Regions from separate parts of the Aliiglaciecola sp. LCG003 genome, predicted to be linked through region 2. Evidence: predicted binding sites of a transcription regulator. Region 2 holds the regulator's gene; the other holds the start of a gene.
What was found. Region 2 encodes FliA, which starts transcription of late flagellar genes. Its sites were predicted from a motif close to CTAAAGNTNNNNNNNNNNNNGCCGATA; they were not measured.

Region 1: the regulator FliA is predicted to act here: its motif matches at 9,000-9,026, upstream of QR722_RS05835 (flagellin N-terminal helical domain-containing protein).

Annotation. Positions count from the first base shown of each region.
Region 1 is NZ_CP128185.1:1,380,023-1,391,353, reverse strand. Features, by position in the region: gene fliS (flagellar export chaperone FliS) at 1-174, opposite strand, end outside; gene fliD (flagellar filament capping protein FliD) at 185-1,648, opposite strand; gene QR722_RS05860 (flagellar protein FlaG) at 1,671-2,102, opposite strand; gene QR722_RS05855 (flagellin N-terminal helical domain-containing protein) at 2,193-3,017, opposite strand; gene QR722_RS05850 (IS110 family RNA-guided transposase) at 3,921-4,946, opposite strand; gene QR722_RS05845 (flagellin N-terminal helical domain-containing protein) at 5,547-6,377, opposite strand; gene QR722_RS05840 (flagellin N-terminal helical domain-containing protein) at 6,838-7,680, opposite strand; gene QR722_RS05835 (flagellin N-terminal helical domain-containing protein) at 8,048-8,872, opposite strand; gene QR722_RS05830 (hypothetical protein) at 9,133-10,065, shown strand; gene flgL (flagellar hook-associated protein FlgL) at 10,092-11,321, opposite strand; gene flgK (flagellar hook-associated protein FlgK) at 11,331-11,331, opposite strand, start outside.
Region 2 is NZ_CP128185.1:3,146,523-3,157,853, forward strand. Features, by position in the region: gene QR722_RS13740 (chemotaxis protein CheA) at 1-1,667, opposite strand, end outside; gene QR722_RS13745 (protein phosphatase CheZ) at 1,681-2,448, opposite strand; gene cheY (chemotaxis response regulator CheY) at 2,484-2,867, opposite strand; gene QR722_RS13755 (RNA polymerase sigma factor FliA) at 2,904-3,638, opposite strand; gene QR722_RS13760 (MinD/ParA family ATP-binding protein) at 3,635-4,501, opposite strand; gene flhF (flagellar biosynthesis GTPase FlhF) at 4,498-5,826, opposite strand; gene flhA (flagellar biosynthesis protein FlhA) at 5,877-7,976, opposite strand; gene QR722_RS13775 (PEP-CTERM sorting domain-containing protein) at 8,122-8,727, opposite strand; gene pssA (CDP-diacylglycerol--serine O-phosphatidyltransferase) at 8,935-9,759, opposite strand; gene xdp1 (exosortase-dependent surface protein XDP1) at 10,081-10,890, shown strand; gene prsT (XrtA/PEP-CTERM system TPR-repeat protein PrsT) at 11,125-11,331, shown strand, end outside.

The sequences.
Region 1 (11,331 bases), 1.8 Mb from region 2:
GGAAAGGTGCTCCGACTTACCTTCATAATCTTTACGCTCTATGCAGCCCTTTCCGTACGCCATGCGATCCAATGCACCTTGCATTAGCATTAGAGTAATTTTATGCGGGTCTGCATTGGCCACGTCTTGTTTCAAGCTGCCTTTTTTATATGCGTTAATGCCTTTGAGTGCCATTATAAATTCCTTACCCCTGTCCTAGTGAAGCCATCAATGCGCTACCGGTAGAATTCAGTTTTGCAACGGTTAAGTCAAGATTGAGGTACTTATCCCGTAGGATTTGCTCAAAACTAGACATGCGAAGTTCGAACTGTTCTCTTTCTGTGCCGAGTTGATCTTTTTCATCTTTCATTGAACGTTCACGAGTCGACAATAACCCACTAAACGTTGTGTATTCTTTGGTGTAGCTATAAAGGCGCGCGGCAACACCATTTTCAGAGTCGGTAAAAAGCGCGGCTATTTCATCGTAATTATCTTTCAGCGCATCTTTGAGACGATCTTCACCACTGCCGATTCCATATTCATTATCGGAACTAATTTCTAACTCACCGTCGTCGTTTAGCTCTACACCGATAGCAAATAAACTGCCCAGTGCTGAGCCTGGAACGTTTGAGGCAATAATATTAGATAAGCCCGAGCTAATACTTCGGGCCATAAAATCACCCGCTAAGGCACCATCTTCTTCTAAATCTGAAGTACCGTATCGGGTCAAGGTCCCGATTTCTTTAACTAAATTATTGAAATTATCTACGAAGTCGCGGATTTTTTTATCCAAGCCCTGAGTATCAAAGCCTATGGTCAGTTTAGAGGCTAGTGTTGTAATCCCATCAGCAGCTTTGGCGGATACTGCGGTAGCTTCAAAAGATACCCCAGAAATAGTATTCTCAAACTCGTTGGTGGTGGACTCTACAGCGATGCCATCAATTGTTGCCCTAGCGTTCTGGGCTGATACTACGGGTGTTAAGTAGGTGTTAGTTTCTGTTGAGTCAGTAGTAGAAACCCGGTCTAAATCGGCTAAATTATTATTATTCACCACCACCAAATCATTACCATCGCCAGTGGTACTTGAGGTAAGCACTAACTTTGCCCCACCATCAACAGTACCCGTAGCAATAATACTGGCATTTACACCAAAGTTATCTTCAGAGCTGTTAATAGCGTTGGCCAGTTGTTGCAGTGTTTGGCCTGCTGTGACGTTGATGTTGAAACTGTCACCTGTGGTGTTGACTTTGAAGGTTAAGCTGCCTGAGCCTGCGGATAAAACCGAATCATTAGAGGATGTGAATCCACCGTCGACGGCATTTTGAGACTCAATACGACTGCCGCTGGCTAAACGATTAATAGCCACTTGATAGTCAGCTTTTACAGCACTATTGGCTGCTTCTGCAGTAAACGGCTCGACATTTTCGTCGGGGTTGTCGATGGTCGGTTCGCGGCCTTGTAAATTGAAATCACTGCGTAACTTATCGACCGAGTCGAGGAAATCGCTCATTTTGGATTTTAATTGACCGACGCCTGAGATCTGCGCATCGAGAGACTCTTCTTTAGCATCAAGGCGTTGTTGCTTTGGCGCGCGTTCAGCATCAATAAGCTGACTGACCAAATCATCCAATGCCAATCCAGAACCTACACCTAACGATTGGATACTCATGACGACCCTCTTTAAAATTAATTTAAGCTTGTTTGTTAAACAACACTCCCACTGCGCTGCCAACATCGACCTGTAACTCTTTGATCCTTTCGGATAAGGCCAGAACTTCTTCAGATGGGATTTGACGGATCACTTCACCTGATTCGGAATCTGTTACTTTTACCACAGATCTTTCACTTTTTTCATCTACCGAAAAAGCCAACTGCCTGTTCCTAGCCTGAATGAAATCAGTGATTTCTTTTACAGCACTTTCGATGTTGTCTTCGGTTTCTTGTTGCGAATCTCTTTCATTGTTATCGGCAAATTCTGAATTTTCTTTACCACTTTGAACTTCAACAGCCTTTTCAGTACCTTGCTGCTTGAGTAATTGCTGTTCAACAGAATCCGCAGATTTAGCAACTGATGCTTCTTGGTTAGCAAAATTCTGGCCAATCTGTGAAAAATTAATGTCCATCTTCCACCTCCACAAATAATGATTAGCCACTATCTATTAAAAGTATAGTGGCATTATCATAGTTAACCTAACTTGGTGTTCTGTTTAGAATTAACCAAGTAATGATAGCGCCGACTGTGGACGCTGGTTAGCCTGACTTAAAACAGACAATGAAGCCTGTTGAACAATCTGGTTCCGGGTCAATTCAGCCGTTTCTGTTGCAAAGTCGGTATCACGAATACGTGAACGTGCACCGGCAATGTTTTCAGAAATGTTGCTTAAGTTACGAATGGTAGATTGGAAACGGTTTTGCAATGCACCCAAATCGGCACGAACAGCACCAACGGTTGAAATTGCGGTATCAATTGCAGTCAATGCAGCAGATGCACCAGTAATTGACGCTACTGTTAATGTGCCAATTGACAAACCAGAAGAACCGTAACCACCAGAGCGTGACAGGTTAACAGAGATAGTTTGTCCGCCATTTGCACCTACTAGAAATGCTGCAGAGAAACTACCAGTTAATATATCAACACCGGCAAACTGAGAATCAGTAGATATACGTGAGATCTCTGTTTTAAGTGCCGAAACTTCTTTTTGTAGTGCCAAACGGTCAGATGAAGAGTTGATACCATTTTGCGATTGTACAGCAAGCGTACGAATACGTTGCAAAGAGCTAGTTACTTCGCCTAATGCACCTTCAGCAGTTTGTGACAAAGAGATTGCATCGTTAGCATTACGTACTGCTTGGTTCAAACCTTGAACCTGAGTAGTTAAACGATCTGAAATTTGTAGACCAGCCGCATCATCTGCAGCACGGTTAATACGAAAACCAGAAGACAATCTTTCAAATGATGTACTTAGCGCTTGTCCTGAACCTGCCAATTGGCGTTGTGCATTCAAAGACGAAACGTTGGTGTTTACAAATAAACCCATATTTACCTCCTGAGAACCACTGCCGGATTATTATTGTTGTCCAACGGTAGCTCGCCTCAATTTCGACTTTTAATGACATTCGTCTTCAAAGTCGCCTCACTTGTTTTGAAAATCAGCACCTCTACCGACTTTCAAACATAAAATTCTACGAATAGAATTCCCCTCAACTAAGGTTATCGACAGCATCTTGAGTTTCTTTAGTTTTTTTTTGAATTTTTATTTAACACTAACCAGCTGATTTAATTGTAATTTTTAATTAACTAAAATTTTTAATTAAAAATAGTTTGAATAAGCATGATGTTTTAGGCTTTTAAGTGGTTCAACTATTTCAGTTTTGTTGTGACTATTTGAATTTCACTCACAAAGGGGGGTGCAATAAATAATGTAGGATGTCGTTACGGAATTTTTACCGATAGAGGCTGATTTGTCTGGATGGATCGCTGTTCAATGGAACGTTTACATGGACACCCACCATTAAATCGTTTACATGGACATATATGGACGCTCCCCTGATGTCAACGTACTAATTGCCCCTTCGTGCTGATTTTCTGCACGAATTACGTTTTTACTATTCTATTACCGCTAGTCTGTTGTCTTGAAGGCAGTCTAAAATGGCTTAGTTCTGACATATATTCAGGCTCTTTATTAGCGTTGGTTTAATCAACGCTGGCCTCTGATGAACTCCGAACCTTATCGCCTAAAAACACCCAGTCGGATTGTTATCCGTGTCTAAGTCTGGCTTTGATGAGGTAGGTAGACCGTTTTCTTCATCATTTTATGACTAAGCGGGGTAGGTAAAGTAAGTGTTATCCCGTGTCTTGCCTTCCACAACACCCACACAGGCTTGGTGCCTTTGTCCTACACGGAATTGAGCTCGACAGGGATAACGTAAAGTGATTCATGTTATGCGCTCACTTGTGAGGACGTAACGCGATAGTGCTCCTGACGTGTGAGCAATATCCAGATTAAACGTGCTAAACGATGGGCGACGGCGACTGCCACTTTATTAAACGGCTTGGTAACGCGAAGTTTAGTGGCCCACAGTGATAACGGATCAGTTCTTTGCGCGGCACGACTCACGACAGACCGCGCACCATGTACCAGTTGTTTACGTAAATAACGGTCTCCGCGTTTGGTAATGCCGCCCATCTTACTGATATTGCCTGAGGCGTGTTGTTTAGGCGTCAGCCCTAACCACACGGCAAATTCTTTGGGATTATTAAACGCCTGGCCTTTATCAATGGCGGCTAAAAACGCTGAGGCATTAATGAAACCAATCCCTGGGATGCTGAGCAATATTTTGCCACTTTCACTGTTATTAACAAAGTGATGCAATTGCTGCTCAATGGCCTTGATGCGAGAGCGTGTGTCTTCATATTCTGCCTTTAACGCGCGCATCATGGTTCTCAACTGGTTACTGCGTTGTTCGCTATCAATTACTTGGGCTAATCCTGCACACAAGGCCACGTGGCCACAAGGAAATATTACCCCAAATTCACTTAACAACCCGCGTATCTGGTTACTCAGGGCCGTTTTGTTTCTAATTAAGCGCTCTCGAATTCGATGCAAGCAATTAATTTCTTGCTGTTGCTCAGATTTTACGGGGACAAAGCGGATATGTGAGCGCTGGCTGGCTTCTGCTATGGCAAAAGCATCGTTATGGTCATTCTTGTTGCCTCGCACAAAAGGCGTGACATGTTGGGCTGGTATAAGCTTGGTATCATGACCTAATTTAGCAATTTCACGCCCCCAGTAATGCGATGAATAACAGGCTTCCATCACCACCAACGTAGGTGGTTGTTGGCGCATAAAATCAAGTAGCTCAGTCCGTTTTAATTTCTTATTAAATTGCGGTTTAATATGTTCATTTACTCCGCACACTTGAAATACAGTCTTTGCCAAATCGATGGTAATTGTTTTAAGCTTCATATTGGACGTTCCCTATGTAAATAGTCTTGTTTAAGAACTACTATTTTGGCGCATTGACGCCGTATTGGGGAGCGTCCATCTCATCACCCACCATTAAATTACTCTCACCGTACAAATAGAAAGACAGATGACAAAGAAGGAGTATCATTTTCCGGAATTAAGAATGCTAGGCATAGGGGACGTGGTCGTAGCAACTTTAAAACAGCCACACAGTTAAATACATATGCCCTACTAAACAAGATATTTTTTGCTTTCTAATTATTTGGCATAGCTATTGCTTTATTTTAGAGACAACGTAAGTAGGCTTGCATTAGTCAAGATTCTGGCATAACAATAAAAAAGGCCAGATCAAATGACCTGGCCAACATGCTCACGTTAGGAGTACGAGCAAATACTGTTTCTGTCCGGCTGGCAGGGTTAGAGAATGAATACTGGCCTCTCAACCAAAACTTCTACACTCTCGGTCTTGTTAGTCGGCGTTTTCTTTCGCCCAATGCCATATGGCATTGGGCATCCGTTTCTTCCTTGCGCATAACCAGCACAATCTATCCTTAGATTATGCAAGGGTGGCCTCTCATCTCCTACCCTCTAGAAATTTCGTTAGCCCCCCAACAATTGCAACGCAGATTGTGGACGTTGATTTGCTTGCGAAAGCACTGTAATACTGGCTTGTTGAATAATTTGGTAGCGGGTTAATTCTGCCGTTTCGGTGGCAAAATCTGTATCGCGAATGCGAGATCTTGCCGCTGCTACATTCTCCGAAATATTACTCAGGTTTCTAATAGTCGATTGAAAGCGATTTTGAATCGCACCTAAATCAGCACGCTTGGCATCAATAATCGATATAGCGTTGGATACTAATTGCATTGTTCTGGATGCTTGTGCTTCGGTGATCACTGAAATATTTTCGCCTGCAAATAATCCAGATGTACCATAGCCCCCAATCCGAGAGATATTCACACTTATAGTTTGCCCAGCGTTAGCACCGACTAAAAATGCTGAAGAGTAAGCGCCGTCGAGTATATTCACTCCACCAAATTGAGACGTGGCAGAGATACGGCTAATCTCAACTTTCAGTGCTGACACTTCTTTTTGCAGAGCAAAGCGGTCTGAAGAACCATTAATGCCATTTTGTGATTGCACTGCTAGCACCCGTATACGCTGCAGAGCAGCGGTTGTCTCGGCCAAGGCACCCTCTGCGGTTTGAGCCAACGAGATACCGTCATTAGCGTTTCGCACAGCCATGTTCAAGCCGAGAATTTGAGTCGTCAATCTATTTGAAATTTGCAATCCTGCAGCATCATCTTTAGCGCCGTTTATTCTGAAACCAGAAGATAAACGTTCAAACGCAGTACTAAGATGTGCGCTTGAGGTAAATAATTGTCGCCGAGCGTTCAAAGAAGAGATATTGGTATTAACATATAATGTCATGATTTTTCTCCTAACTTTGGCAAACCATTATTATTTTTTTGTGGTTTGCTGCCGCTTACACTCAGTTGGCACGTATAATGCTAATACTGAGAGGTAAGTCAATGTTTTGACTTGCAATTTGTCTGGCATTAAAAAACCGGCAATAAAGTGTTCGTAGAGTGTTAAAGCTCTGGTCGGCGGACAGGATTGATGGCCTATACCTCAATACCTCTCACTACCTCCTGGCTTCTATTCTGTCAGCCGACTAAACACAAAAGCCCACGGGCCGCGTGTTTAAACAGCATTAATACACTCCAATACTTAGTTGCTCTTTATAATGTCTAACAAAAGTGTCGTTCTTCGGTCGGTTGCAGCCTGCCCCCACAATTTGCAATCCGACCGTTTTATTTTCTAACCATTCTTCAACGTTGCAGCCTGCCCCTTTGCTTGCTTAGCATCATTGTTTTTCATGTATCTATCCCTATTGCAACAAGCTCAACGCTGATTGTGGGCGCTGATTAGCCTGGCTCAGTACTGTGATACTGGCCTGTTGGATAATTTGGTAGCGGGTTAGATTTGCCGTTTCAGTGGCAAAATCTGTATCACGGATACGGGATCTTGCAGCCGAGACGTTTTCAGAAATATTACTTAGGTTACGAATAGTAGATTGGAAACGGTTTTGAATCGCACCCAAGTCGGCACGTTTGGCATCTATGATAGAAATTGCGCCTAATACCGCTGTCATAGCCCGAGAAGCATCCGCTTCAGTCAATACATTGATATTATTGCCCGCGACGCTTTGGTTACCAAACAAACCTGAGGTGCCATAGCCGCCTGGACGGGAGATATTTACACTGATTGTTTGACCAGAGTTAGCCCCCACCAAGAATGCAGATGAGAATGCACCACCAAGAATATTAACGCCACCAAACTGAGAAGTTGCAGCTATACGACTAACTTCAGCCTTAAGTGCAGAGACTTCCTTTTGCAGCGCTAAACGGTCTGCAGAGCCATTGATACCATTTTGAGATTGGACTGCAAGCACACGTATTCTTTGCAACGCAGAGGTTGTTTCAGCTAATGCACCTTCAGCAGTTTGAGCTAAAGAAATACCATCGTTGGCGTTTCTTACCGCCATATCTAAACCCAATATTTGAGTGGTTAGACGGTTTGATATTTGTAGACCAGCAGCATCGTCCTTTGCATTGTTAATGCGGAATCCAGACGACAACCTTTCAAAGGCCGTACTTAGTTCGTTGTTCGACGTGAATAGCTGACGTCTTGCATTCAACGACGACACATTAGTGTTGACATATAAAGACATTTTATTTCTCCTAACGATTTATGCAAAGTACCCCAACCTATTTTTATAATTTGATGGTTTTTGGGGCATTAACGTGCGCTATTTATTATTGTTTTGCGTCACATATTTAGGCCTGTACTTATTATTTTTTTTAGTGGTACATGGCTCTTGCAAACTGTATCGTTCGGATCGTAAAAATCCTTTAGACTAATTTTTATCTAATATTTTAAAGTCATAATTATCAACAAGTTAGACATTCAAAAAAGCCGACTCAATGAGTCGGCTAAACGCTCTTACGTTAGGAGAGAGTGAGCGGACTCTCTACGAGTTGGGCCATTAAATCAGAAACACTACCTCCTGGCTTTACGATCCCATTCGTATTTTTTTATTAACCAAGTAATGATAAAGCTGATTGTGGACGCTGGTTAGCCTGAGACAATACTGTCAAACTCGCCTGCTGAACAATCTGATTACGGGTTAAATTTGCAGTTTCAGTCGCAAAATCTGTATCTTTAATACGTGAACGCGCACCAGCAACATTTTCAGAAATGTTACTTAGGTTACGAATCGTAGATTGGAAACGGTTTTGCAGGGCACCCAAATCAGCTCGGGTTGAACCGATAGTTGAAATGGCTGTAGTTACTGCAGTTAATGCTGCTGAAGCGTCAGCTACACTTGCTACTGAAAGGGTACCTACACCTAAACCTGATGCACCAAACCCACCGGTACGTGACAAGTTAACCGAAATAGTTTGTCCACCGTTAGCCCCTACTAGGAAGGCTGCGGAGAACGCACCGGCAAGAATATCTACACCAGCGAATTGTGACGTGGTAGAGATACGCGAGATTTCAGTTTTAAGGGCTGATACTTCTTTTTGTAGTGCTAGTCTATCAGCAGAGGTATTAATACCGTTCTGTGACTGCACAGCGAGTGTACGGATACGTTGAAGTGAGTTTGTCACTTCACCTAATGCACCTTCAGCGGTTTGCGCTAAAGAGATGGCATCATTTGCGTTACGCACAGCTTGATTAAGACCCTGAACCTGTGTGGTCAGACGGTCGGTGATTTGTAGACCGGCAGCATCATCTGCCGCTCGGTTGATACGGAAACCTGAAGACAAACGCTCGAAAGACGTGCCTAATTTATTTGAAACATCGAATAATTGACGTTGCGCATTTAAAGACGAAACGTTGGTATTGACGAATAATCCCATGGGATCTCTCCTACACTCTCAGTCCAGCGTTTCGCTGGCAACCGAATAAATCGGCGGTTAAAAACACATTCAAGAACAACAACTTAAAAATACTAAAGTTGGTGTTACTGGCTCTCTCAAGTAAGGGTATCGACGATATTAAAAATCCCTTTAACAAAATATTGCCGTTTTTTTTAAATACGGCAAAATCATGCCGCCTTTGCAATATCTAATTAATTGAGATTCAATGAGTTACCCAGATTTAAGCGGATATAAAAAAAATGCAGATTGAGTGGACAAAAAGCCTGTGGAAGAGCAAAAAACACTGCGCATTTACCGATCTTTGTGAATATCAAGGCCAACTAGTCTGTAGTTTTAGACAAGCCAGTGATCACATGGGTATAGATGGCAGCTTAAAAGTGGTTAGCTGCGACTTTAACGGCAGGGTCTTGCATTCCAGCTCGATTAAAATGCCAAATTGTGATCTGCGCGATCCTAAATTATCTATCATGCCTGATGGAAAATTGCTGATGAATGCTTATGCACGTTGTTACGATGCCAATGGTAATTGGACTCATAGTCGTTCTTTGTGCTGGTTTAGCCAAGATCTTAAAAGTTGGTCAAGTTGTCATTGGTTCGGCGATCAAAACTGGTGGGTATGGCGTTTAACCTGGCATCAAGGTATCGCCTATGGCATGGGCTATAATCGAGCAACTGAATCCATTCGACTCTACCAAGGGGATCCACTACGCAGTTTCCACTGTGAGAAGTCTAATTTGCTCGGGCTGCAAAGCCATGGTTTGGGTTATCCTAACGAAACGGATCTGTGTTTTAACCAACAAGGCACTGCCTTTGCTGTAGTGCGTCGTGATGCAGATACCTTTAGCGCGCAATTTGGACAGTCAGATTTTCCGTATCGACAATGGAAGTGGCATGATTTAGAACAGTATATTGGTGGGCCCGCAGTGTTGTTGTGGGATAGTAACAAGCTGATAATTAGTGGTCGCCGTTGGCATAATCGCCAATTTAAAACCGCCCTGTGGAGCTTAGATACTCAGCATAAAAAATTACAATTCGAAGCCGAACTTCCTTCAGCGGGTGACAGCAGTTATCCTGGATTGGTAAGACGGAATGACAGCTTGTATGTAGGCTATTACTCTAGCCATATAGATCAACAAAGCAGTATCTATTTGAGCAAAGTCATCGCAATCTAAACGGGGTATCGGCCTGCGGTTGAAAGTTAACTAATATAATCGAACAGCGACAATCCGGTCACGCGAGAAAAAGTCGCTTGCGCAGCTTGCAATGCTGTTTCTTGCTTACTCAATTCGGACACCGCCTCAGCATAATCCACATCTTGGATAACTGAACGGGCGGATTTGTTGGCAATTTCTAGATCAAGATTAGATTCATGCACAGATTGGGCAACGTTTATTCTACCGCCTAATGACGAAGTAGCATTGGCTAGTACCTTAGCACCGTTATCGATGCCGATTAAAGCATCCGACAGGGCTTCGTTAAATTCACTACTGGACAGCGTTTCATCGTTCAAAGCATTGTAAAAATCATTCAGTGTCTCAACTACGTTTTTCTTTTCGGGCGGATCTAACTGGAAATCAAATGAATTGCCTGTAGTGCCACTTACTTTAAACTCTATACCGTTGAAAACAAAAGCCTTACCTGATTCAAACGGCAGAGTTGCAAAGGTAACACCGGTACCTAGGTTATCTATTTGAATCTGATTTCCGGCTAAGATGGTGGCTCTGAAATCATTGTTGGCTGATGTAACAGCATCGTAATTATTGCGGTGGAAACTATCAAATTTACTTTGTTCTGTGATCATCGATGAAACAGAGGTAATGCCACTTTGTGCTGTGACTGTGCTGGTCAATCTAGCAGCTACATTTTCAAACACTGATTTGCCAGAGCTATTACGTTGAATTGATACCGCGTCTGACACTTGTATTCGGTTCACGCCGTCATCACCGGCAAAACTATATTTATTGCCGCTGGCAGATGGATTGTAAGTAAAGGCTTCAGACTCAGACTGGAATCCGGCAAATATATATTCGCCGTTGGAGTTTTGCGAATTCATTAAACCAAATACTTCATCGCGTATAGAGCCAATTTCTATCCCTATAGCTTCTAAATCGCTCTTATCATAAATCCCGTTGCCCGATTGAATCATCAATGTTCGCGCTTTATCCAACGCATTATTGATGTTGCCCATTATCACCTCTTCTTGTTCTAGGGCATTTCGTAATAAATCTGTGTTGCGCTTATATTGGGTGATTTTATCTAGGTCTTCTGTCAAACGTACTACTTGGGCGGCACCAACAGGGTCATCAGATGGACGTAGTAACTTTTTCCCCGAAGACAATTGTTGCTGCACATCAGATAATTCACTTTGATTCTGGGTGATGGACTGAATGCTTCTATCGTATAATTGATTGGTTGAAATTCGGGTCATGTCAATTCAC
Region 2 (11,331 bases):
TTTATCTCTAAACGGGTGCCTTTACCCAGTTGAGAGTCGATATTCACAGTCCCATTGAGCTGGTTAATTTTAGTTTTCACCACATCCATGCCAACACCCCGTCCTGAAATATCAGATATTTCAGTTTTGGTGGAGAATCCAGGCGCGAAAATCAAATTAAAGGCTTCGACATCAGACATTCTAGCGGCGGCATCAGCATCCAAAACACCGCGACTAATTGCTATGTCTTTTAACTTGTCTGCATCCATTCCCTTACCATCATCTGCAATGGTAAGTAATATATGGTCCCCTTCTTGGGAAGCCGATAACTTGACGATCCCCATCGAAGGCTTGCCCGCAGCAACCCGATCGGCCGGCATTTCAATACCATGATCGACTGAGTTTCTCACTAAGTGGACCAAAGGATCCGCTAAGGCCTCAACTAGGTTTTTATCTAAATCTGTTTCTTCGCCTTCAAGCTCTAAAGTGATTTCTTTCTTAAGAGTTCTGGCTAAATCCCTAACCACTCGGGGAAAACGTCCGAAAACCTTTTTAATCGGTTGCATGCGGGTCTTCATCACCGCACCTTGCAAATCACCAGTCACCACATCTAGATTGGCAATGGCTTTAGTCATACTTTCATCGTTGACATTGATGCCTAGACTTAGCAGACGATTTCGAACCAACACTAACTCTCCAACCATGTTCATGATTTGGTCGAGTCGTTTAGTGTCCACGCGAACCGTGGTCTCACCTTGGGCAGCGCTACCGGAGGCTTTCTTCTCATCTTTCTTCGGCGCTGCTTTAGCTACAGCCGCTGGTGCAGGTTTAGCTGCTTCAGATGGTGCCGCTGGAGGAGGAGGCGGTGGTGGTGGTGGCGGCGAAGGCGGGGCCGGATCTTGAACTGCCGGACCTTTTCCACTGCCGTGCAATTGATCGAGTAGAGCTTCGAACTCGTCATCTGTAATTTCTTCGGTACCAGAACTTGGCTGAGAAGCTGCGGCAGGGGGCGCTTTGTCGACAGGTTTTTTCTCTGCAACAAATTTACCTTCGCCATGCAATTGATCCAGCAAAGCTTCAAATTCATCATCGCTAATGTCTTGTTCTGAACCGTTATCAATTACTACTGCAGGTTCAGGCGCACTTTTGTTTGGCGCGGCGCTTCCATGTAATTCATCTAATAATGCTTCAAATTCGTCTTCACTGATATCATCTATGTTTTCAGAACTTCCAGCATCGCCAGATTCTGCTACCTGTGGTGCAGCTGTTGAGACAACCGCCACTTGCTCATCTTGAGATTCAGGTTTGCTAAGTCGATGCAAGGTATCCAACAACTCTTTGTCAGCAGGTACCAAGGGGTCCCTGGCTTTGACATTTTCGAACATTTCGACAACCACATCAGTGGCTTGTAATATTACGTCCATCAACTCTGGAGTTAATGTTCGTTGTCGATTTCGCATAACATCGAAAACGTTTTCCGCACCATGACAAATATCTACCAATTCTGATAGAGCCAAAAAGCCAGCCCCACCCTTCACGGTATGATATCCGCGAAATATAGCATTTAGTAAATCAGAGTCTTCCGGATTGTTTTCGAGGTCTACGAGTTGCTCCTGCAATAGTTCCAGTATTTCACCGGCCTCGACTAAAAAGTCCTGTAGGATATCCTCGTCAACTTCAAAAGACATGCATCATTTCCTCTTAAAAGCCCAAGCTAGATAATAAGTCGTCAACGTCATCCTGACCCGACACCACGTCATCCCGCGTATCTGCATCGATGATTGGTCCTTCCGCTTTGACTTTATCGGACTGAGGTTCAGTTTTGTTAGCACTTTCGTCATATTTCGACATTAAACTGTTTGCTTCTGGTGACCCAAACACTGTCAACATGTTAACTAAGCTCAATTCAACTTCTTTAACCAATTCAATTACTCTGCGGATAACCTGACCGGTCAAGTCCTGGTAACCCTGAGCCATTAATACCTCAGTAAGCAGAGTATTTAGTTTAGCAGTATCTGCGGAGGATTCTTCTAAAAGCGAATCTAATTCGTAGCATAAGCTCTTAAACTCACCTATTTGCAGCTGTCTGGTCATTAATTTTTTCCATTCAGGCAAAATTTTGGCGATCCCTGAATGTAGCCTTTCTGCTATCGGCATACTTGTTTCGACCGCATCCATCGTCTGGTTAGCAGCTTTTTCAGTGGTTTCAATCACGTAATTGAGACGACTTTGCGCATCTGGAATTTCTTCTGTCGCCAAATTAGAAATCCGCGGGTCTAACTGAAAGGTATTTAACGAATCATGCAGTTGACGGGTTAGCTTACCCACTTCAGCAAACAATTCGACAGAATCGGTTAATGATGCTTCTTCGAGTAATTCTTTGGCCGCAAGGTTATCTCCTTGTTCCAAAAGAGCCACTAACTTTCTCGCATCTTCAATCGATAACGGTGCTTCGACAGAGCTGGTCATTAAGACACTCCTATTGTGTTGTTAACAGGTGAGTCTTAACCCAAACGCTCAAAAATTTTGTCAAGCTTTTCCTTCAGTGTAGCTGCAGTAAAAGGTTTAACAACATAACCATTTACACCTGCCTGCGCAGCGGCAACGATTTGTTCTTTTTTGGCTTCAGCCGTTACCATCAAAACTGGTAAATGCTTCAAGCTATCATCTGCACGAATCGCTCTAAGAAGATCAATTCCCTGCATGCCGGGCATATTCCAGTCTGTTACCACAAAGTCAAACTCTCCTTGTTGCAACATAGGAAGTGCAGTGCTGCCATCATCGGCCTCCTGCACATTAGTAAACCCAAGATCTTTAAGTAGATTTTTAATGATACGTCTCATTGTTGAAAAATCATCAACCACAAGAATTTTCATACTTTTATTCAAAACTGCCTCCAATGAGGATTAAACCAAAATTATATTCTATTGTTCTTCGTTCATTCGCCAAGAATGCATTTTATTTTTCAATTTAAGCATCGCCTGACTATGAATTTGGCTAACTCTCGATTCACTCACCTCGAGTACTTCACCAATTTCGCGTAGATTGAGTTCTTCATCATAGTATAACGACAATACAATCGCTTCTCGCTCAGGTAAAGTAGTAATAGCATGGGCGAGGGCTTTTTGAAATGATCCTTGTAATAAATCCTGAAATGGAGCATCGCTACCTTTATTTTGCTCGGTAGAAATTACATCTTCAGTAATACCCAGATCTTCGATTCCAATAATTTTACCCGCGTTTACTTCATTCAACATTTGATGATAATCAGTGAGAGAAACTTGAAGTTTTTCAGCCACATCAACATCTCTGGCGTCCCTTCCTGTCTCACGCTCAACCTGATTAATGGCTTCAGTAATGGCACGACCGTTCTTATGCACAGAACGAGGTGTCCAATCACCTTTGCGAATTTCGTCTAACATGGCTCCGCGTATACGGATACCGGCAAAGGTCTCAAAACTTGCACCTTTGGTGCCATCAAAATTTTTCGCTGCCTCAAGCAATCCAATCATGCCAGATTGAATTAAATCATCGACTAATACACTAGCAGGCAACCTAGCCAAAAGATGATGTGCAATGCGCTTAACCAGAGAAGCATGTCTTTCTACCAATTGGGCCATATTGACCTGTTGTTGATAAGCTGCAGCTTTTCTATTCACCCTTGACCACCCACCGCCTTGTCGACAATAAGTTGCTCAAGGAAAAATTCTAAATGGCCACCAGGCTGATTAGGTATAGGCCATTGCAATGCTTTTTCGGCTAAGCCTTTAATCGCTACAGCAGCAGGTGAACTAGGAAAAGCATCGACTATCGCCCTTTGCTTACGCACTGAATTGCGAATATTCTCATCGTAGGGAATAGTCGCAACCAATTCCAACGCCACATCTAAGAAGCGATTGGTCACTTTAGACAACTTAGCAAACAACTCTTGGCCTTCGCGCATATTACGCACCATGTTTGCAACAATCTTAAACCGAAATACGCCATGTTCACGGTTGAGTAATTTGATCAGCGCATATGCATCTGTCAATGATGTTGGCTCGTCGCAAACAACCATCATGATGTCTTGAGAGGCACGGGAAAAGCTTAGCACCATATCTGAAATGCCAGCGGCGGTATCGACGATAAGTACATCGATATCGGTTCTTAGCTCACTGAACGCTCGGATAAGTCCGGCATGTTCAGTTGGACTTAATTCTGTCATAGATTGAGAGCCTGAGGTGGCCGGCGCAATTAGCACGCCATGGGGCCCCATCACTAATACCTCATCTAAGGTGCATTCACCTGACAGTACATGAGAGAGATTTTTTTCGACCCTTAAACCTAGCATTACATCAACATTAGCCAAACCCAAGTCAGCATCTAGCACCATGACTCGCTTGCCCGTTTTAGCCATTGAAATTGCAGTATTAAGGGTAATGTTTGTTTTACCTACACCGCCTTTACCGCCGGTGACCGCAATTACTTTAATTAATCGAGATTGATTCATTCTTCTTAAGCTACTCGCTTGGTCCTCAATCATACTGACATTGCCGACTTTTGAACTTCGATTTTACCAGTATGGAGCAAACCATATTTTTTATAAAGCTTAGCCGCTGTTGATATTAAATACTTTGCATCGGCAACTTTAATATCCTCAGGGACACTTTGTCCATCCGTTAAATAACTAACGGCTAATTTGTGTTCAATTGCCACACTAAGCGCTTCACCAAGACTGTAACATTCGTCCAACTTGGTAAAAATACATCCCTGCAATGAAATGTGTTGATAAGCACTAAGGGTATGCTCCATTACCCGATGTTGAGCATTCGCCTGCATCACAACATATTTTTTGATACTAGCACAAGAATGCTGATTTAACGTATCTAACTGTTTGATCAATCTGGCGTCACGTTGCCCAAATCCAGCTGTATCAATTAAAACCAGTCGCTTATTGCGAAGTTGAAAAAGTATATCTGATAACTCTTGGGCATTTTGCGCTTTTTTTACTGAACAGCCAATTATTTTTCCATAGGTTGCTAACTGCTCGTATGCCGCAATACGATATGAATCAATCGTTACCATTGCAACCTGGTCTGCACCGTATTTTTGCGCAGCTCTGGCGGCCAACTTAGCAATGGTAGTTGTCTTACCTGTCCCCGTGGGTCCGACCAGTGCAACTACCCCTTTATCGTTTAAGATAGCATTACCTGTGGTCTGAATTTTATTAGACAATAGTTTAAGTAGGAATAACCAAGACTGACGTTCGTCAGTATTTTCAGGAGCATAAGAGACGACATCTTCAGCAATGGCGGGGCTTATCCCCATTTGGATCAACCTAGATGAGAGGTATCCATGCATAGGATGATTGCGTTGAGTTTCTTGCTTAAATAAACCAGATACCTGAAATTGCAGCACATTACGTAGGGAATTGAGTTCATTTCGGATTTCGGTGATCGCAGTTTGATTGTCAATATCAGGCAAGCTACGCACAGGTTGCGCGCTAGCTTTAGTTACATTGCTCGATAGGTCACTGCTTTGACCTTGCTGCTCTAGCAGTTCCCGTAGGCTATCAGGGCCAGAGTCGCCAATAATTTCGCTCAAACTAGGGATATTTTTGTTTGGCGACGGCTTAGCAGAGGGTTGACTCGCCTGAGGTCTTGTGTTTGTGGGCGCTTGACTTAATGTAGTGGCGCCTCCCCACGGCTCGTTATTGGGTTTGTCTAATGGTTTGTCATAGGCCGCGATAATTTCAATACCGCCGGCAATTTTCTTGTTTGACATAATCACAGCTTCACCGCCCAACTCAGTTTTCACTTGTTTGAGCGCTTCGCGCATGTCTTTTCCAATAAAGCGTCTAATTTTCACATCGCCCCCTAACTAGCGAATACAGAATGTCTTTTTCGACAATCGTCATTTTATTGACCCACCGAACTGACAATCCGAATTTGCTTGTCGTTTGGTATTTCTTGGTAGGACAAGACGTGCAGTCCCATCACTGAATGTTTGAAGAACTTTGATAACACAGGACGTAACATGCCTGATGTCAACAACACTGCTGGCTCTCCTTCCAATTCTCGTTGTTGAGAGGCTTCACTGAGGGAATGTTGTAATTTCTCAGCTAATCCAGGCTCAATACCTGCACCATCTTCACCACCGGCTTGCAATGACTGGTGCAACATCTGTTCCAACTCAGGTGCCAAAGTTATGACGGGCAGTTCAGCTTCATTATTATTGATTTCTTGGACTATGAGTCTTTTCAGTGAAATTCGCACTGCTGAGACTAAAACATCAGGGTCTTGCGTACGTGGGCCATACTCACATAATGTTTGCACTATGCTACGCATATCTCTAATAGGCACACCTTCATACAACAGAGTTTGTAGGACTTTCACCACCGTACTAAGTGGTAACAAATCTGGCACTAAACCTTCGACTAATTTGGGACTTGATTTGGCTAACATATCAAGTAGCTGCTGGACTTCTTCATGGCCAAGTAATTGATAGGCATTATTGGTCAGCAATTGACTCAGATGTGTCGCCACCACAGTGGCAGAATCAACTACCGTGTAACCTAACGTCTGTGCATGTTCACGTTGCTCAGGGCGGATCCATACCGCATCCAAGCCAAATGCAGGATCTTTGGTCGCTTTACCTTCCAACTTACCAAAAACCTGGCCGGGGTTGATCGCCAATTCATCATCATGACTAATTTCAGCATCGCCTACGGTCACGCCCAGCATGGCAATAGTGTAACTATTTGGGCTCAAATCTAGGTTGTCACGGATATGCACGGGCGGGATTAAAAAGCCCAACTCTTGAGATAACTTCTTCCTGACCCCTTTAATACGGGTCAGCAACTCGCCACCTTGGGTTTTATCAACTAGCGGAATAAGCCTGTAACCCACTTCCAACCCTATGGTGTCAACATGCTGTACATCATCCCAACCAAGCTCTTTGATTTCAGCTGGTTGTAAGCTTTGTTCCGGCAACTTATCCAAGGATTTTGGTTCTTCCGCTGCCTTCTTAGCGCTCCAAGTATTGAAATAAGCAACACCACCCACTACGGCACTAAATCCTAAGAAAGCAATATGTGGCATACCTGGCACTATACCCATTACGAACAAAATACCCGAGGTCACATACAATGCTTTTTGATTACCCAATTGACGCTTCATTTCCGCGCCCATCTCTTGTGAGTCATTTTCACGGGTAACGATGATTGCGGTAGCTACCGATAGTAATAGCGAAGGTATTTGCGCCACTAGACCATCACCAATGGTAAGTAGAGTATAAATCTCGATGGCATCACCAAACGCCAAATCGTGTTGAATAATACCGATGAATAAACCACCAACAATATTAATCAACATGATGAATAGCCCTGCAACGGCATCACCTTTAACGAACTTAGAGGCACCATCCATGGAACCGTAAAAATCCGCTTCTGAAGTAATTTCTAGGCGTCTGATGCGGGCTTCATCTTGATCGATATAACCAGCATTTAGGTCTGCATCAATCGCCATTTGCTTACCTGGCATAGCATCCAAGGTAAAGCGAGCGCTTACTTCGGATATCCGCCCGGCACCGGCAGTAACAACTTTAAAATTGATGATCAGTAGTATGGCGAATACCACTATACCTACTGCATAATTGCCACCGATTACGACCGCACCAAAAGCTTCAATGACTTTCCCTGCCGCATCCCCACCTTCATGACCTTCCAGTAATACGATACGAGTTGAGGCGACATTCAAGGCAAGTCGCAATACCGTAGCGATTAGCAAGACTAATGGGAAGATACCGAAATCCACCGGTTTTTTGGTAAAAACCGATACCAGGATCACCATCAATGACAATGCGATATTAAAACTGAAGAGGATGTCGAGTAAAAATGCAGGCATTGGCAAGATCACCATACCCATAATGGCCAAGACCACCAGAGGTGCACCCACGCCACCAGTAAATTGCTTTACTTGATTTTTATCAACGCTATTTAATAAGCCAGTAAGTTGCATATAACGAGTTTTTGACGGTGTGAGAGAATAACAGTGGGATTGCAACAACTGAGCCAGCTTTTAGTAAAAGCCGTAAACAACAATATTTTAATAGTCAAAAATAAAAAACCCAGCCGAAGCTGGGTTTTCATCATTCAAAAGCGTCTTATTTAGCAGAAACTTTTCTGCGAACTAGTAGACCTAGGCCAGCTAGCATTAGCAATAATGCAGAAGGCTCTGGCACATAAGTAACAGCGCCAAGATTAGTTTCAGCAAACGCAACTGGGAATACGTCTTCGATATCACCGTTTACGTCATAGAAAATTTCATCTAACACCATGAAACCACCAAAAGCACTAAGCTCAAGCGCTAGTACGTAATCAGGTGAAGCACCGAAAAGGTTAAATTCGTCAACAAAAAAATCTAAACCTGCAAACGGATTGAACATATCAATACCGGCAGTTAATAGCTGAGGTGAAAACTCTGCTGATACAGCATCAGATAAGCCAAGGGACAAAGTACCAGGGCTAAGATCAAGGACGGTAGATTCAGCGCTTAAAAAGCCAAAGTCATCTGCATCATCAGTATTATAGGTAATAGAACCGATTAATTGGTTTGCACCTTCAACAATCCCGTAAGGGTTTGAATCTGCAAAATCAACAGACACATAGATGTCCTGTTTGATGATTGCGCCTGCACTGGCGGTCATAGACATGCCAAGAGTAGAAACGATTAAACCTGTAGCAAGCAAAACTTTATTCAAATACTTCATAAGTGGGCCTTATATTTTTTGTAATCTGGATTGGTGTATCCGATCATTCTTGTTGTTTTAATAATTGTTACGCGATCACTTTTTGTGAATGTGACCTCTACCGACTTTAAAGCAAATAACGAACCAATATTTATTTTCCATAAATTTCAACAAGTTACTATTAGGCTTGGTTTACTAATAGATAAATCCGTTAAAATTATTGACACTTTATTTAGTTTTCGGCGCCGCATCAGGCTGATCATCCTCATGTGAGGAATGATCATTTTCATCACTACTGAAGTCCGCATCATGTTCTTCGTGATCACCCACCACATCTTCCAACCTAACTTTATCGACGCTTCGGAAAGTATTGATGGGGCCGGCCAATGCATAAAGTGCAAAGACAAGGAATAAAATTAATGAAGGTTCTGTAGCCACCACCACAAATACCAACATAACCAATAGGATAGCTACAAAAGGCACTTTGCCATGCAGATTAAGTTCTTTAAAAGAATTGTATTTAAAGTTACTGACCATCAACAAACCAGCCAGACCTGTCACCAAAGCAACAATAATACCGTTATCACTTCCTCTAAGACCATATTCCTCACCTACCCAGACCAACCCTGCGACTAACGCCGCAGCCGCCGGGCTGGCTAAGCCTTGGAAGAAACGTTTATCCGCCACACCTAGCTGAGTATTAAAGCGCGCCAAACGCAGGGCAGCGCCAGCGACATAGATAAAGGCTGCTAACCAACCTATTTTGCCTAAATCAGCCAACCCCCAATTATAGGCAACCAGTGCTGGGGCCATACCAAAAGACACCATATCGGCCATTGAGTCGTATTCGGCGCCAAATTCACTTTGAGTATTGGTCATGCGCGCTACGCGGCCGTCCAGACCATCAAAAATCATCGCGATAAAAATCGCTACAGCCGCTGCTTCAAAACGGCCATTCATTGACGCTACAACTGCATAGAATCCAGAAAAAAGTCCCGCAGTGGTTAGCAAGTTAGGTAATAAGTAAATACCTTTACGTTTAGATTCAGTCATTAGTCCTCCTAAATTAGGCTCACAAGATACCATAACGTCTAGGATACGGTACAAGGGAAAAACAAGATTTTTCAAATAGAATAGCGATCCCTAGCGTAATTGGTTAGAATTGTGTCACTATTTACCGGCAGTGTGAAAGTTAAGTGTCTGGAATTTTTACACCAGCACTTTAGCTTTACCTTAACCACAGCGAATAACATTGAAAAGCCATTGTTTTTAAACGGTTTTATAAAACTGGAACAATAGTTGCTTAACTCGGATCAGAGATATTTTGAAATCGGTACGGTGACATCCGTAGCTTCGAAAATTAGGACGCACAATATGTTTAAAAGAGCAGTAACAGGTTTTTTTGTGTTATCGATAGCAAGTTTGGCTAACGCATCCACCACGACTTACACTCCGCAAGATTGGAATCTAACATCCTCTAATGTCAGCATCAGCGGTAACCAAATCTATAAATCTGCCGGGGCGAACGGTGTGAAAATCACCGCTTGGGCTAACTCTGGTAATTTCGGCGTATGTGGGACGGGTCCTGAATGTGATCCAGGTTCAGCATCTTACGACCAAGACCCCTTTCTTGAGCGTGCGCAGCTTACCAGTTACAGCAGTGGTATTGGCGCGATTAATGCCGACGACAGCACCAGTGATCCGCATCATGCATTGGATAACAAAGGCAGTAACACCAACTGGGCTGAGTTTGACATGGTATTGTTTGAATTCGATACCGCAGTAGAACTGACCGGTTTGCGTGCTGGTTGGGCAAGCAACGATTCTGATATGACTGTACTTGGTTACACTGGCTCAACCGCTTTAGATACCAATACACCTTTCGCTTCAGATGATAAATGGAGTGATCTTGTAGGCAAGGGTTGGGGCTACCATACTGATGTCATGAACCTTGGTGTAAATAATACTAAAACTATTGCTCCCGGTTTTGAATCTAAATATTGGTTAGTTGGCGTGTACAATCCAGTATTTACTGGCGCAACGAATAGCAGTTGGGATGCAGTCAAGTTAAGCATGGTTTCAACCAGAAAGGCTGACAGTCAAACTAGCGTGCCAGAGCCAGCTACTTTCGCCTTGATGTTGGCTGGTGTTGCAGCTTTATTGAGACGTAAAAAGACGGTATAAGCCAAATAATTCCAAGAAAAGACGGTTCGCCGTCTTTTTTTATGCCTGAAATCCCTGTGCTAAATGACAAATACCCCGTTTACCTTGATGTGCAATATGAATACATCTAATGTTATTCTTGCGCTTCAAGTCTATATGACTTGTTATACCCTACGGGTGTAAAAATCTCGACTTTGCTGTATGTTAAGCAGCTTAAATAAAGTTTCAAATCAAAATTTCATTGTGAGAATTAATGTGTTGAACGTATTGAAGGCGCTGACTTTTGTTAGCCTACTACTAGTCCCTTGTTATAGTCAGGCTGAAAACAGCAGCGAATATTATGAAAAAGCCTTGAAATCGTTTCAAGCCAATGATTTTGAAGCATCCTATATCCATTTGAAGAATAGTTTAAAAGAAAATGAAGATAACCTACCAGCCAAAATACTCATGGGTAGAGTGCTG